4 regions of the Microbispora sp. NPDC046973 genome follow, and region 1 is predicted to be linked to each of the others. Evidence: riboswitches for the same ligand, from Rfam matches in the RefSeq annotation. Region 1 holds a riboswitch; each other region holds the start of a gene.
The links. A riboswitch is a leader RNA that binds a small molecule or an ion and turns the genes downstream of it on or off. The one in region 1 is predicted to bind cyclic di-AMP.

Region 1 (3,656 bases):
GCGACGAGCTCATCGGGCCGAGCCTCGGCGAGGAGCTGCGCCGCAACGCGCTCATCGCGCTCGCCGTCGCGCTCGCGGCGCAGCTCGCCTACCTGGCGTTCCGGTTCCGGTGGACGTTCGGCGCGGCGGCCGTGGCGGCGCTGTTCGTGGACGCGGCCGTCGTCGTCGGAGCGTTCGCCTGGATGGGCAAGCCGATCGACGGGGTGTTCCTGGCCGCGATGCTCACGATCATCGGCTATTCGGTCAACGACAAGGTCGTGCTCTTCGACCGGGTGCGCGAGCTGTGGCCGGTGCGGCGCGGGGAGCCGTTCGGCCGGGTGGTGAACACCGCGATCCTGCAGACCGTGCCGCGCACGGTCAACACCGGGCTCGGTGCGCTGTTCATCCTGGCGGCGCTGGCGGTGTTCGGCGGCGACTCGCTGCGCGACTTCGCCGTCGCCCTGCTGATCGGCATCGTCGTGGGGACGCTGTCGTCGTCGTTCGTGGCCGGGCCGGCGGCGATCGCGCTGGAGAGGCGCAACACCCAGCCGCCACCGGCTCCCGCCGCCCCGCGTGCCAGGCCCGCGCGGCGCGACGGCTCCGGCGCGGTGGTCTGACCGACCCGATCCGCCGGCATGGCCCCGGGGCGGGGACGTCCCCGCCCCGGGGCCGTGCCGCTACGGCCGTCCGAGCGCGCGCAACTGGGCGGGCGTCAGCGCGGAGACGTTCTGGTCGATGGGCGAGTCGGTGTACTGGTGGATCGCCCAGGACTTCCAGTCGGCGGGCGGCGTGATGTCGCCCGGGGCCTTGCTGTAGTGGGCCACCCAGAGGGGGTACTGGCCGAGGCCGCGGCCGTACTTGTCCGCGAAGTTCCAGCCGCTGTAGAACATCGGCCTGGTGCCGGTCTTGGCCGTCACGTACTCCAGCCAGGTCTTGGCCCACGTGTTGACGTGCTCGACGGACTGGCCGTCGGTGGCCTCCAGGTCGAGGACCAGGATGTCGCCCGGCTTGCTCGGCTGCGAGTTCACCACCTTGAGGAAGTGGTCGGCCTCGGCGATGGGGTCGTTGGAGGGATGGGCGAAGTGGTAGACGCCGCGGACGATGCCCTTCTTGGCCAGCTCCTGCCAGTGCCGGGGGAAGGACGAGTCGACCCAGGAGGTGCCCTCGGTGGCCTTGATGAAGCCGAACTGCGCGCGGCTGTTCATCCAGTCGTGGTCGGCCTCGTAGCCGGAGACGTCCTGGCCGTACGTGTGCGGGTTCGCGTAGGCGGGAGCGGGCAGGGCGACGGCCGCCGTGACGGTGGCGGTGGCGGCCGAGACCGCGAGGGTCGCCGCCACGAGGGTGGAACGCAGACGCCGGCGGGAGGGCAGGCTGCCGAGGGAGAGCCGATGGGTGGACATGTCGGGGTTGACTCCTTGCTTCCATGCCGCCTACCGGGTTAGCTGACGGGTTCGGGCAGGAAGTGCCCTACGGGCGCATCTGGGGGTCTGCGCGCCGATTCACCCCGAGAGAGTGGGTCCCCGGCTCCACGTGACGCGGATTCGGCGGCCGCGCGATCACCGCGCGGTCCGGGCAACGACACGGCAAGGGATATGACGGCGGAAGTCGGCCGGTACCCATGCCGTGTCCCCTAAAGGTACACACACCACCAGAATGGTGTAAACGGTACAAAACACGTCTTTACCTGGGCTGCTACCACCCCCGATCGCCCCGCCATGGGCCGAGTCCCGTGATCCTCTCCACGCGAAGTAAGGGCCGTGGCTACTAACGGTAAGTATCCATTCGGACACGTGTTGTGACAGGGTCGTCGCCGAGGGGGTCCTAAGACCCCGCGACGGTCTCGGAAAGGGTGTGAATGGGAGTCTTCCGCCGCGTCCTCGCCGCCTGCCCGACAGCCCTCACGGCGGAGTGAGAGGCATCCCCCGTCACGTGGCGTGCGTCATGGACGGGAACGGCCGGTGGGCCGCACAGCGGTCACTGCCCCGCACCGAGGGGCATCGGGCGGCCGAGGCCGCCGTGATCGATGTCATCGAGGCGGCCCATGCGGCGGGCGTCGAGTGGCTGAGTCTGTACGCCTTCTCCACCGAGAACTGGCGGCGCCCGGCCGCCGAGGTCGACCTCCTGCTGCGACTGGTGCGGCGCGCGATCCGCAAGCACGCACTGTCACTGCACACACGCGGAATCCGCTGCCGGTTCCTCGGGGTCGCCGACCCGCGGATCCCGCCCGCGCTGGCCAGGGACATCGCCGACCTGATGGCGCTGACCCGCGACAACCGGCGGATGACGTTGACGGTGGCGTTCGATCACGGCGGCCGCCGCGACATCGTCGAGGCCGCCCGGTCGCTGATCCGCGACGGGGTGCCGCCCGAGCAGGTCACCGAGGAGAGTTTCGCCCGCCGTCTGCCCCACCCCGACATGCCGGAGGTGGACCTGGTCATCCGCACCTCCGGAGAGCAGCGCATCTCCAACTTCATGCTCTGGCAGGTGGCCTACGCCGAATGGGTCTTTCCCCAGGTGCTGTGGCCGGACTTCCGGGCCGGGCACTTCTGGGAATGCCTGGAGATCTACCGGCGGCGCGACCGCCGGTTCGGCGCCGTACAGGCACCGGCCCCGACAGGAAAGGGATGTCAATGAGCGACGCCGCAGCCGCGGGACCCGACGCCGATCCGCTCGGCCCGGGATCGATGCTCCACCGGTTGACCCGGCAGACGCGCTGGGGACTGGTGGCGACCCGGGCGATCGTCCTGGAGGCCGCGCACCCGCAGATCGGCGCCGCGCTGATCACCAACTCGACCTTCGTCGCGCACCCGTGGAGGCGGCTGCGCAACACCGTGCTCAGCGCACAGCGGATGGTCGACCCCGACCCTCGGGTGCGGCAGCGGGAGGCGGACCGGCTCAACCGCCTGCACGCGCGGATCACGGGCACCGACGCCGAGGGCCGCCCGTTCAACGCCGCGGACTCCGAGGCGCGCGCCTGGGTGGTGGCGACGCTGTTCGAGTCCGCGGTCACGATGTGCCGGCTGAGCGGCGAGTCCCTCGACGGCCCCGCCCTGGACCGGCTCTACGCCGAGTTCCAGGCGTTCCTCGCCCTGATGGACCCCTACGGGGGCAAGCTTCCGCCCACGCTGCGGGAGTTCTGGCGCTACTACGCGTCGGCAGAGGAGCGGCTGGAGAACACCGAGGCGGTCCACGTCATCCTCGACCGCCTGTTCGCGCAGGTGCCCGCTCCCCCGCTGCTCCGCGACCGGCCGGCCGTGTGGGCGGCGGGCAGGGCGCTCGCCGGTCCCGCCGCCAGCGCGATCGTCGTGGCGTCGCTGCCCGAGTCGCTCCGCGCTCGCCTGGGGCTCGCCGAGTTGCCGGGCACGCGCACGCTGATGCACGCCGCCTACCTGTCCACCAGCCTCGCGACGCGTCTGCTGCCGGAGGCGTGGACACGGCTCGACACGGTCATGACCATGCTCGACCCGGCGTACACGCCGCAGCAGCGAAACGGCGACTCGCCGGCAGGGCTGCACGGGCTGACCGCGCTGACGGGGCTGCGCCGTGGTGTCGCGAAAGCCGGGGCGCTCCTGCGCCTCCTCACGCCCGATGCGGATACGGCGACGGCGACGACGGCCGACTCGACGGTGCGCTCCGCCTCGCGGTTCTTCTCCGAGGTCCTGGACCAGACCGGCGAC
Region 2 (3,656 bases), on a different contig from region 1:
GTACAGGCGCCGGGTGCCTTCCGCCCGCACCGTCGCGAAGCCGCTTTCCCGCAGCACGCGCAGGTGCTGGGACACCCCGGGCTGGGAGATCCCGAACTCCTCCTGCACGATCGCGCCGATCTCCCCGGCGGAGCGCTCGCCCTCGGCGAGCAGTTCCAGGATCCGGCGGCGTACCGGATCGCCGAGGACGTCGAACGCGTGCATGCCGTCAGGCTCGCAGCTCGCGCTCATACAGGTCAATTCGGAACCGGGACGCTCTCGGCGGGGACGGCGAAGCGCGCCGGGATCACCGGCGCGCTGGTGAGCCGTCGTCCGTCAGGATGAGGCGGTGGCGGAGGCGGAGGCGTCCGCGGGGTACATCGGGTAGCCGTACCCGACCACCTGCCAGGTGGGGCGGACGCGGGCCTCGACGGCGCCGCCGTCGCCCGTGTTGCCCTCGATGGTCCGGATGGTGCCGTCGCCGTTGTCCTTGACGACGAAGCCGACGTGCACGATGTCGTCGATGTCCTTGCTGCCGTTCCAGTTGAAGAACACCACCGCGCCCGGCTTGGGCGTGCGGCCCCAGCGGCCGTGGTCGGCGAACCAGTGGGCGTGCTCGACGGTGTAGGCGTCGGAGCCCATGACCGGCCCGATGCCGAGCTGGTGGCCGACCCAGGAGACGAACATGTCGCACCAGGCGGCGTTGAGGTAGCCCTTCAGGGTTCCTCCGTCGCGGGCGAGGGTCTCGCGGGCGCGGGGAGTGGACATGTACCACTGCTGGAACTTGGTTCCGCCGCCGTTGGCGTTCTCGCTGATCCCGACCTGGCTCCTGGCCAGGGTCAGCACGTCGGCCGCGCTGACCTTGGGCAGCGTGGAGGCGATCTCGGCCATGGACTGCGCGGCCGCCGGGCCCTTGCCGCTGGCCGGGTTGTCCGCGTGCGCGGCCGGCGTCGCGATCAGCACGGCCGAGGCGAGGGCCCCGCCCGCGAGGGCAGCGCGAACACAGGTGTTGAGGACGTGCATGGTGGGGCGTACTCCCTTACTTCCATGCCGCCTACCGGGTTAGCTGACGGGTTCGGGCTGGAAGTCGCCCTACGGCAGGCATGCCGATTCACCCCAGGAGAGGTGGGTCCCCGGCTCCGCGCGGACGCGGACTCGGCGGCCGGGCGGCAGGCCGGGATCGGCCGGCCGCGTCGGTCTGAGGAGGGCTTCTTGACCATTGAGATGAGCAAGTGCGCCCTGAGCTGCCTAAAAGGTAATAGACCAGGTCAAACCGGTCAAGTTAGAACAACTCAGATTTTACCGGCCAGTAGGCAGCAAACCCGGCGGGCCGGGTAACGGCCGCCCCAGCGATCATCGGCGGCAGCGGAACCCGGGCTCACCCGGGCAGGCGTACGGTCACCGACAGGCCGCCCTCCGGCCGGGCCAGCGCCTCCACCCCGCCGCCGTGCGCCACGGCGATGGCACGGACGATGGACAGGCCGAGCCCCGCCCCCCGTGCGGAGCGTACGCGGTCGCCGCCGAGCCGGCGGAACGGCTCGAACAGGTCGTCCACCTCGTAGGGCGGAACCGGGGGCCCGGTGTTCTCCACCGTCACGCTCACCCCGGCCTCGTCCTCCCGCAACCGCACCCAGATCTCCCCGTCCCGCACGTTGTACTTGATCGCGTTCTCCAGCAGGTTGAACAGGCAGCGTTCGAGGAACAGCGGATCGCCGTGCGCGACCGCCGGGCACAGGTCCTCGTGGACGACCACCTTCCTGCGGCGCGGCTGCAGGTCGATCTGCTCCATCACCACACGGACGATCTGCCGCAGGTCGACCGGCCTGCGGGCGGTCAGCTCCTGCTCCGACTGCGCCAGCATGAGCAGGCCCTCGATCAGCCGCTCGTACCTCGCGTTGGTGCCGAGCAGCGCGCGGGCCAGCGCCTTGAGGTCCTCCGACGCCGCCGGCTCCTCCAGCGACACCTCCAGGACCGTACGGTTGACCGCCAGCGGGGTGCGCAGCTCGTGGGAGGCGTTGGCGATGAACCGGCGCTGGGCGTCGAACACCCGGTGCAGCCGGTCGAGCATCGCGTCGAAGGTGTCGGCGAGCCGCTTGACCTCGTCCTGCGGGCCGCGCAGGGCGATCCGCTCGTGCAGCGTGCTCTCCGACAGCCGCTGCGCGGTCTCGGTCACCCGGTCCAGCGGGCGCAGCGCCCGGTCGGCCACCAGGTAGCCCAGCACCACCGCGACGGCCCCCACGAGGACCATGACGGCCACCGACGACCTGAGCACATCGCTCAGCACGTCGGCCGCCCCCTGCTCGACGTTGGTGCGCACCCGCTGCGCGAGCATGTCGCTGTCGGGCAGCGTGGTCCCCATGACGGCCCCGGGAGCGCCGACGCCGGTCACCTTCGACGCCACCGCCACCACGAAGCGCTGGTTGAGCGCCCGTGCGGTCAGCAGGTGGGTGAACCACAGCAGCACCGACCCCGCCACGAAGAACAGCCCGCCGTACAGCAGGGTGAGCCGCATCCGCAGGCCCAGCCTGCCCCAGAAGGACATCGCGTGGAACAGAGCGCGGATCACAGCCGGTACCCCCGGCCCGGCACGTTCTCGATCACCGGCGGCTCGCCCAGCTTGCGACGCAGCGAGGTGATCGTGACGCGCAGCACGCCCGTGCCGGCGTCGGCGTGCTCGTCCCACACATTCGCGCGCAGCCGGGCCGAGGTCACCAGCCCTCCGCCGGCACGCATGAGCTCCTGCAGCACGTCGAACTCCTTACGGCCCAGCGCCACCTGCCGCCCGTCCCGCACCACCGTACGGCGGGCGGGGTCGAGCCGGATCCCGGCCCGCTCCAGCACCGCAGGCACCGCCCGGGGCGAGCGCCGGGCCAGCGCCCGGATCCGGGCCACCAGCTCGGCGAACGCGAACGGCTTGACCAGGTAGTCGTCGGCGCCCAGGGACAGGCCCCCGACCCGGTCCCGCACCCGCCCGGCCGCCGTCAGCATGAGGATGCGGCTCGCGCCACTGGCCGTGACCAGCTCCCGGCACACGTCGTCGCCGTGCACCTCGGGCAGGTCGCGGTCGAGCACGACCACGTCGTAGTCGACGTAGGCGGCCAGCTCAAGCGCCTCCTGACCGTCGTAGGCCACGTCCACCGCGATCGCGTGCAGCCGCAACCCCCGGGCGACGGCCTCGGCCAGCTGTTCCTCGTCCTCGACCACGAGCACCCGCATCCCAACCTCCCGCTCGGCTCCGAGACTGGCGCAGGCGGTGTTAGCCGCGGATAAGCGGATCTCGCTTATCCGCGTTTAGCACCGCCTCCGCTGGAGTTGGGCCCCATCCCGGGCGACGCCCTGGACGAGAAGGAGCGACAGAGGAGGAACGACCCATGCGCTTACGACCGCTGCGTGCCCTGGGCCCGGCATTCGGGCTCGCACTGGCACTGGCCGGCTGCGGCGCGGCCCCCGCGGACGACGGGATCGCCAGCGCGGGCGGCGCCACGCCGGGCACCGCGGGCGGCGCCGCGGCCAGGCCGTCCGCGTCGGCCACGGTGGACCGCCAGGAGGCCCAGCTCAAGTTCGCCCAGTGCATGCGCGAGCACGGCGTGGACGTGCCCGACCCCGATGCCGACGGCCGCGTCCGCATCATGGGCAAGAAGGGCGACGAGGCCGCGATGCAGAAGGCCATGCAGGCC
Region 3 (3,656 bases), on a different contig from region 1:
GCGACGTCGCCGACGAGTTGCTCGTCCGGGACGCCGCCCTTGGCCCGGGCCGCGGCGGCCTGGTCGTCCGGGCTGACGCCGGTGCCCTCCCGGGAGTACAGGTTGGGGCAGATCGCCGCATAGCCGTGCGCGGCGAACCTGCGGACGATCTCCTTGGTGGCCTCGTCATAGCCGGGCAGGTGGTGGATCACCACGACCCCGCCGTGGGAGCCGGAGCCGAGCGGCCGGGCCGCGTACGCTTCGAGCTCGGCGCCTTCGTGCCCGGTCACGGCGACCGTACCCGCCCACATCGCGTCCGTCATCGAGATCCCCTTTCCCCTCTGATCACAGCGCTGCCCGTGAGAAGCGGTGCCGGGAGCCACCCTAGTAGTTAGTTTGGCTAAGTAATCCCGCCGTCCGGCAGCGGACCGATGACTGCGCCGGGCGGGCGCTCGTGCCGTACGGGGCGCTGTGTGGCGCATCTCACCGCGGACAGTCCGCGACCGTGAGGACCTGCGGAAGCGCGGAACGGTGGGGGCCAGAATCGTGCCGTTTGCCGCCTTTTTGGTCGTGTCTTACTTGTTATCTACTAAGCTTCCCGTGTCTCGCCGGTGAGCGGTCCTCAACCCGAGGACGACCGGCGACCGCCGAATCCCGGAAGTCATCGATCCCGGGAACCGGGGACCCACGTCTCTTGGGGTGAATCCGGACCATCCGGTAGGGCTACTCCTGGCCCGAACCCGTCAGCTAACCCGGTAGGCGGCCAAGGAGAGGAGAGCGCGTGGAGTGTCGGCTCCACCTGCCCACCCGGTCCGCGTCGCATCGCCGGACCACATGCCTGCCCTGGAACGTCTCCAGGCTTCCGGGGTGATGGCGCGCCCGTGACGGGCTGCCACATCTCCCGTTTCTGATTCCGCCCCGCCGCGGCCGTGTCCTCGGACGGTCATGCCGTCATGCCGTCACGCCCCGCGGGCCGGTTCGTCATGTCTCGATTCGTCATGTCTCGAAGCGCGCCATAGGAGCCTCCGATTTCCACCGATCCGATCGCCCGAGAGCTGCTCGACGCCGTCCGCCCGGAACTGGGCTACCGCGAGCGAGCCGGGAAACACACGAAGTTCGGCGAGTGGTACGCCGACAACGTCGCCAAGGACCCCGACTTCAAGACCGCCCCCTGGTGCGACATGTTCGTCTCCTGGGCGGCGGACCGGGCCGGGGTGCAGGACCATGTCGGCGAGTTCGCGCTGACCACACGGCACGCCAAGTGGTTCAAGAAGAACCACGCCTGGAGCGACAAGCCCGAGCCGGGCGCCGTGGTCTTCTTCGACTGGTCGGGGTCCAAGAAGATCCACGACATCGACCACGTCGGCATCGTCGAGAAGGTCGTCGGCGGCAAGGTCCACACCATCGAGGGCAACGTCGACGGCGTGTGGCTGAAGCGCAAGGTGCGCGACACGAGCAAGATCGTCGGGTACGGCCTGCCGCGCAAGGTCAAGGGGGCGCAGAAGGCGCCGGTGACGATCCAGCCCGTGGCGGCCGTGAAGGCGAGCGTCCAGGGTGCCGCGGCGCCCGCGACCAGGAACATGGCGGCCACGCAGGGGAAGTCCCTCGACGTCGTGTGGTCGCCCGGCGACGCCGTCCTGCCGGCGGGCCTGCTGTTCGCGGTGGTCTCCACCGCCGTGACCGGGCTCCGGTTCAAGGCCGCGGCGGCGACGTCCGGCGGGCGGCACCGCAAGCGCGGGTGACCTCCCACCGCCGGCCTCCCACCGGTCCGCCTTCCCGTGGCGGCGGACCATAGGGGCACGTCGTCGACGCGGGCCGTCGCGGCGCGCTAACCCAGCAGGCTCTTCATCTCCTTGATCTCGGCGGACTGGCTGAAGACGATGGACGCCGCCATCCGCCGGGCAGGCGCGTAGATTCCGCTGCGCAGTTCGTCGCGGGCCATGGCGACGGCGCCCTCGTGGTGCCGGATCATCATCGTGAGGAAGGCCCGGTCGAAGGCCCGTCCGGACAGCCCTTCGAGACGCCGCATGTCCTCGGGGGACATCATTCCCGGCATGGCGTGGTGCGCCGGCGCCGGGCTCTCGCCGGGCACCTGCTCACCCCAGGCCCTGAGCCAGCCGCTCATGGTCCGGATCTCGGGAGCCTGCGCGGCCTCGATCCGCCGGGCCAGCCGCGCGACCCGGGCGTCCGCCGCGCGGCCCTCGGCCAGCCTCCCCATCTCCACCGCCTGACGATGATGCGGGATCATCATCCGGGCGAACATGACGTCCTGGTCGTTGTGGTCGGCGGCCGGCGTCGTGGCGGCAGGCGCGGTGAGCGCGGCGGGCGGAGAAGGCGTCCCGGCCGATGCGGCGGAGCCGTACGCGCCGCCCACGCCGACCAGCAGGCCGCCCGTCAGCAGGGCCACCGGTAGAACACGTCCCTTCATCGGCCGACACCTCCGTACGTCTGAAGGGGGGCGAGCGCGAGCCCCTGGAATGCGGGCACGGAATGCGCGCCTCTGGCTTGTCGTACCCCGCCCCGCGGAACGTTCCCGTCGGCTGAACGTGATCCGGAACCGGTAGTTGTCGCCGTAGGTCGAGCCGCGGATGGCGAACGCCGCGCTCCCCGAGCTCACGCGGCCCGAGACCGTCGCCCCGGCGTAGTCGTGCCGCGTCTGGACCCGGTGGGCAGCCTTGCGGGGAGACGTTGACATGCAGCCTTGCGGCTGCGTATCGTTCATGCAGCCAAACGGCTGCATGTTCGGGATGGGGAAGATGGACGAGGTGTTCAAGGCGCTGGCCGACGCCAGCCGCCGCCGGTTGCTGGACAGCCTGAACGCCCGCAACGGCCAGACGTTGCGTGAACTGTGCGCGGGGCTGGACATGGCGCGGCAGTCGGTCAGCAAGCACCTGGCGGTGTTGGAGGCGGCGAACCTCGTGACCACGGTGTGGCGCGGCCGGGAGAAACTGCACTACCTCAACGCCGTGCCCATCAACGCCATCGCGGACCGCTGGATGAGCAGGTTCGACCGCGAGCGGGCCCGTGCTCTTGCCGATCTCAAGAACGCATTGGAGCAGGAACCGATGGGCAACCCCGAGTTCGTCTACACCACCTACATCAGGACCACGCCCGAGCGGCTGTGGCAGGCCCTGACCGACCCCGGCTTCACCCGGCGCTACTGGGGCCTGTCCTTCGACACCGACTGGCGGGCGGGGGCGCCGATGACCTGGCATCAGGGCGGTGTGGCGATCGCCGATCCCGAGCAGGTCGTCGTCGAATCCGAGCCCGGCCGCCGTCTGTCGTACACCTGGCACTCCTTCACGCCGGAGTGGGCCGAGGCGGTCGGCCTGGGGGAGGACGTGCTCGCCAGGCTGAAGGCGGAGCGCAGGTCACGGGTGACGTTCGAGATCGAGCCGGTGGGGGAGACGGTCAAGCTGACAGTCGTCCACGACGGCTTCGATCCCGGCGGCACCCTGCGGGAGATGGTCGGCCAGGGCTGGCCCCAGGTGCTGTCCGCGCTCAAGACCCTGCTGGAGACGGGCGAGCCTCTGCCGGCCGGGAGCGCGTGACCTGCGCGCCGCGCCCCGCCCGGACGGGCAGGGCGCGGCACGCCCCGGCAGGGCGCGGCGGATCAGCACTGGCCGTCGGCGAGCACCCAGTAGTCCGGGCCGGTCTGGCGCAGCGCGTGCGTGGTG
Region 4 (3,656 bases), on a different contig from region 1:
CCACCACCTGGTGGACGTGCCCGAGCTGACCGTGATCACCAACTCCGTCCAGGTGGCCGACGTCTTCCACCGGGCGGGACGGCCCGACCAGACCGTGGTGCTGGTCGGAGGCGTGCGCACGCCCTCCGACGCCCTGGTCGGCCCGGTGGCCGTGGCGGCCGTCCGCTCCCTGAACGTCGACACGCTCATGCTCGGCGTGCACGGCATGAGCGTCCGGGCCGGTTACACCACGCCCAACCTGCTGGAGGCGGAGACCGACCGCGCCCTCATCGCGGCCGCCCAGCAGCTCGTGGTCCTGGCCGACCACACCAAGTGGGGGACGATCGGCATCAGCACGATCGCCGCCCTCGGCGACGCCGGCGTGGTCGTGAGCGACGTCGGCCTGCCGGAGGAGGCGCGTGCCGCACTGTCGGAGCACGCCGGCGAGCTCCTCCTCGCCGATCCGTCCGGGGAGACCGAGCTGGAGACCGCCCTGTGACGCCGGACCTCCGGAAGCCCGCCGTGCCCCCGGCCGGACCTCTAAACGCCCGCTCGTGACCCGGGACACCGCACCGTGAAGCTGGAGACCGCTCTGTGAAGCGCACCATCACCCATCTCGCCGACGGCCGTGAGCTGATCTACTTCGACCGGCGCGACGACGCCGACCACAGCGCCACCGACACCAGGGACCTGCCGCCGCGCCCGCTCGCCTCCGAGCTGCGCTACGACCCCCTGATGGACGAGTGGGTGGCCGTCGCCCGGCACCGCCAGACGCGCACCCACCTGCCGTCCGCCGAGGAGTGCCCGCTCTGCCCGGGCCATCCCGGCTCGGAGATCCCCTCGCCGTACGAGGTGGCGGTGTTCGAGAACCGCTTCCCGTCGTTCAGCTTCAACACGGGCGCGTACGAGCAGGTGGGCGGGCTGAGCGAGGTGCGGCCGGGGATCGGGCGCTGCGAGGTCGTCTGCTTCACCTCCGACCACGACGCGTCGTTCAGCTCCCTGAGCGACGAGCAGGCCGAGCTGGTCGTCGAGGCGTGGGCCGACCGCACGGCCGAGCTGTCCTCGCTGCCGGGCGTGGAGCAGGTCTTCTGCTTCGAGAACCGCGGCGCCGAGATCGGCATCACGCTGCCGCATCCCCACGGGCAGATCTACGCCTATCCGTACGTCACGCCGCGTACGCGGCAGATGCTGGACGCCGCCGCCCGCCATCGGGGCGGCAACCTGTTCGCGGACGTCCTGGCCGCCGAGCGGAGGGGCCCCCGGGTGGTGGCCGCCAACGAACACTGGACGGCCTTCGTCCCTGCCGCCGCGCGATACCCGTTCGAGGTGCACGTCTACCCGCACCGCCAGGTGCCCGACATCCCCGCGCTGTCGCCCGAGGAACGCGCCGCCTTCGCGCCGCTCTACATCGAGGTGCTGCGCCGCCTGGACGGGCTGTTCGGCGTCGTCATGCCGTACGTCGCGGCCTGGCACCAGGCCCCGGTCAGCCACCGGCGCGACCTCGCCTATCTCCACCTGCAGCTCTTCACCATCCGGCGCGCGCCGAACAAGCTGAAGTATCTGGCCGGATCGGAGTCGGCCATGGGCGCCTTCGTCAACGACGTGCTGCCGGAGGAGGCCGCTCGGATGCTTCGCGAGGCGATAACGGCTTGATCTCCGATTGGTTGCGACTTCGGTGGCAGCCACCGTTTCTTTACCACTAGTATCCCTGACACCGGCCGTCACAACCGGTACGCCTAATCCCGGGCGCCCCGCCCGGGAGCCGGGGACCCAATCACGCACCTGGGGTCAAGGCAGTGGCCTGCCCGGGCTCCTCCAGCCCGAACCCGTCAGCTAACCCGGTCGGCAGATGGAGAGGAGTGGGCTCTGCCCCGCGCGTTCCCCCTGGCTGTCGGCGTGCTCGCCTCCGCCGCCCTCGTGTTCGGCACGGCCGCGCCCGGTGCGGCCGATCCCAAACCGACGGAGAAGCAGCTCAAGAAGGAGCTGTCGGACCTGCGGAAGAAGGTCGACCGGCTGATCGGCGACTACAACGCCAAACGCGTCGCCCTGGCCAAGGCCCGCGTGGAGGAGCAGGCGGCCCGGGGCCGGCTGGCCAAGGCCGAGGCCGACTTCGAGTCCGCCAGCGACGCCGTACGGCAGATGGCCGGGCTGCGCTACCAGACCGAGAGCGCGATGGCGCTGCCCGACATGAACACCGCGGCGCTGAACTACCAGCTCAAGGAGGAGCAGGCCGCGAGGCTCGCGCACTTCGACCAGGTCCGCGCCGAGCGGCAGCGGGCCGCGGACGCAGCCAAGACGCTGACCGCACAGCTCAAGGCGCAGGCCGCCGAGGTCGCCGGGCAGCGCGAGGACGCCGAGGATCTCATCGACGAGATCAAGGACAAGCTCGACGCGTTGATCCCGATCGCGCCGGGAAAGCGCGCGGGCGGGTCGTGGGCGCCTGAGCTGCCCAGCGGCTCCGACAACATCACGCCCCGGATGCGGTTCATGCGCACGGAGGTCGAAAAGCACTTCGACCTCCAATTTCCGGTCGGCTGCTACCGAGCGGAGAACAGCGGCGAGCATCCTCTCGGACGCGCCTGCGACTTCATGATGAGCTCGGGCGGCGCCATGCCCTCTCCCGGAATGAAGGCCCTCGGCGACACCCTGGCCGCCTGGGCCATCAAGAACGGGCCGAAGCTGGGCGTGATGTACGTGATCTGGCAGCAGCGCATCTACAACCTCGGCCATCCGGGCTGGCGGACCATGTCCGACCGCGGCGGAATCACCGCCAACCACTACGACCACGTGCACATCTCGATGTACTGAGCCCGCAAGCCGTCTACCGGGGACCTCCGGCTGCCTGATCTCCAGAACCCTGCCGCGCACAAGCCGAGCAGCCGCGTAACAGGCTGAGGCGAAGACCCGCGCATCCGTCAAGGGCAGCGGCTCGGATCTGAAATCTCGGAACCCCGTCGCACCTCGCGGCAAGCGACTCGGATCGAGACCTCCCTCAGTCGCCATCGGCGCTCCTCACCGCGTGCTCGTGTACAGCAGGCCCGTACAGCAACTTCTCCTCACATCGGCGTGATCGTGAGCCTATTCGTGAGGCCGGCTTGCAGGCGTCTCATGGCGTGGCGGGCGCTCATCCGCCGACCGACCCGCCTGCTGGGGAACGGCAACGGCTCTCATCGCTGCGCCCGATCAGCGCAGCCTTCCGGTCCTGTACCGAACCTGGGACAGAGCAGACTTCTGAGCCGATTGAGAGCGGCGGGGCCGGCCACCTCGCTGAGCGGGATGGCCGACCCGTTCCGGCTCAGGCCGGGATCTGCTTCTCGTTCCAGGTGTAGTAGACGTAGGTGCTGTCGGGCCCGGTCATCGTGCCGTAGACCTGCCAGAAGCTGTTGGCGCCGGGCGAGTAGCGGAAGACCTTGTCCCCGGGCCGGTCGTCCACGAACACGCTCTGTGACCCGTTGGACCAGATCCGTACCTCGATCGTGAATGTCGAGGTGTCCGGGATGTCGAGGCAGACCTCGTACGTGTACGCCGACGGACCGGCGATGTTGTAGCTACGACCGTCCACCGCCGGCCGCTGGACGTTCGTGGGGACGTAGCTGTTCAGAACCCGGGTGTACCCGCCCGTGGAGCAGTCGACTGCGGGGGCGGCTGCGGACGCGGGACTGATGCCGGCGAGCGTG

Region 2: another riboswitch for cyclic di-AMP. It lies ahead of ABZ860_RS31065 (CHAP domain-containing protein); the one in region 1 lies ahead of ABZ860_RS23265 (GH25 family lysozyme).
Region 3: another riboswitch for cyclic di-AMP. It lies ahead of ABZ860_RS13320 (CHAP domain-containing protein); the one in region 1 lies ahead of ABZ860_RS23265 (GH25 family lysozyme).
Region 4: another riboswitch for cyclic di-AMP. It lies ahead of ABZ860_RS41640 (hypothetical protein); the one in region 1 lies ahead of ABZ860_RS23265 (GH25 family lysozyme).

The regions. Positions count from the first base shown of each region.
Region 1 is NZ_JBEYWQ010000012.1:241,435-245,090, reverse strand. Features, by position in the region: gene secD (protein translocase subunit SecD) at 1-596, shown strand, start outside; gene ABZ860_RS23265 (GH25 family lysozyme) at 657-1,379, opposite strand; cyclic di-AMP (ydaO/yuaA leader) riboswitch at 1,392-1,536, opposite strand; gene uppS (polyprenyl diphosphate synthase) at 1,888-2,613, shown strand; gene ABZ860_RS23255 (oxygenase MpaB family protein) at 2,610-3,656, shown strand, end outside.
Region 2 is NZ_JBEYWQ010000021.1:75,725-79,380, reverse strand. Features, by position in the region: gene ABZ860_RS31070 (metalloregulator ArsR/SmtB family transcription factor) at 1-204, opposite strand, end outside; gene ABZ860_RS31065 (CHAP domain-containing protein) at 316-1,002, opposite strand; cyclic di-AMP (ydaO/yuaA leader) riboswitch at 1,017-1,150, opposite strand; gene ABZ860_RS31060 (HAMP domain-containing sensor histidine kinase) at 1,358-2,545, opposite strand; gene ABZ860_RS31055 (response regulator transcription factor) at 2,542-3,195, opposite strand; gene ABZ860_RS31050 (hypothetical protein) at 3,351-3,656, shown strand, end outside.
Region 3 is NZ_JBEYWQ010000005.1:206,759-210,414, forward strand. Features, by position in the region: gene ABZ860_RS13315 (dienelactone hydrolase family protein) at 1-302, opposite strand, end outside; cyclic di-AMP (ydaO/yuaA leader) riboswitch at 615-757, shown strand; gene ABZ860_RS13320 (CHAP domain-containing protein) at 1,059-1,721, shown strand; gene ABZ860_RS13325 (DUF305 domain-containing protein) at 1,808-2,407, opposite strand; gene ABZ860_RS13330 (SRPBCC domain-containing protein) at 2,736-3,530, shown strand; gene ABZ860_RS13335 (PHB depolymerase family esterase) at 3,593-3,656, opposite strand, start outside.
Region 4 is NZ_JBEYWQ010000056.1:3,210-6,865, reverse strand. Features, by position in the region: gene ABZ860_RS41650 (DeoR/GlpR family DNA-binding transcription regulator) at 1-478, shown strand, start outside; gene galT (galactose-1-phosphate uridylyltransferase) at 574-1,632, shown strand; cyclic di-AMP (ydaO/yuaA leader) riboswitch at 1,703-1,841, shown strand; gene ABZ860_RS41640 (hypothetical protein) at 1,876-2,787, shown strand; gene ABZ860_RS41635 (hypothetical protein) at 3,275-3,656, opposite strand, start outside.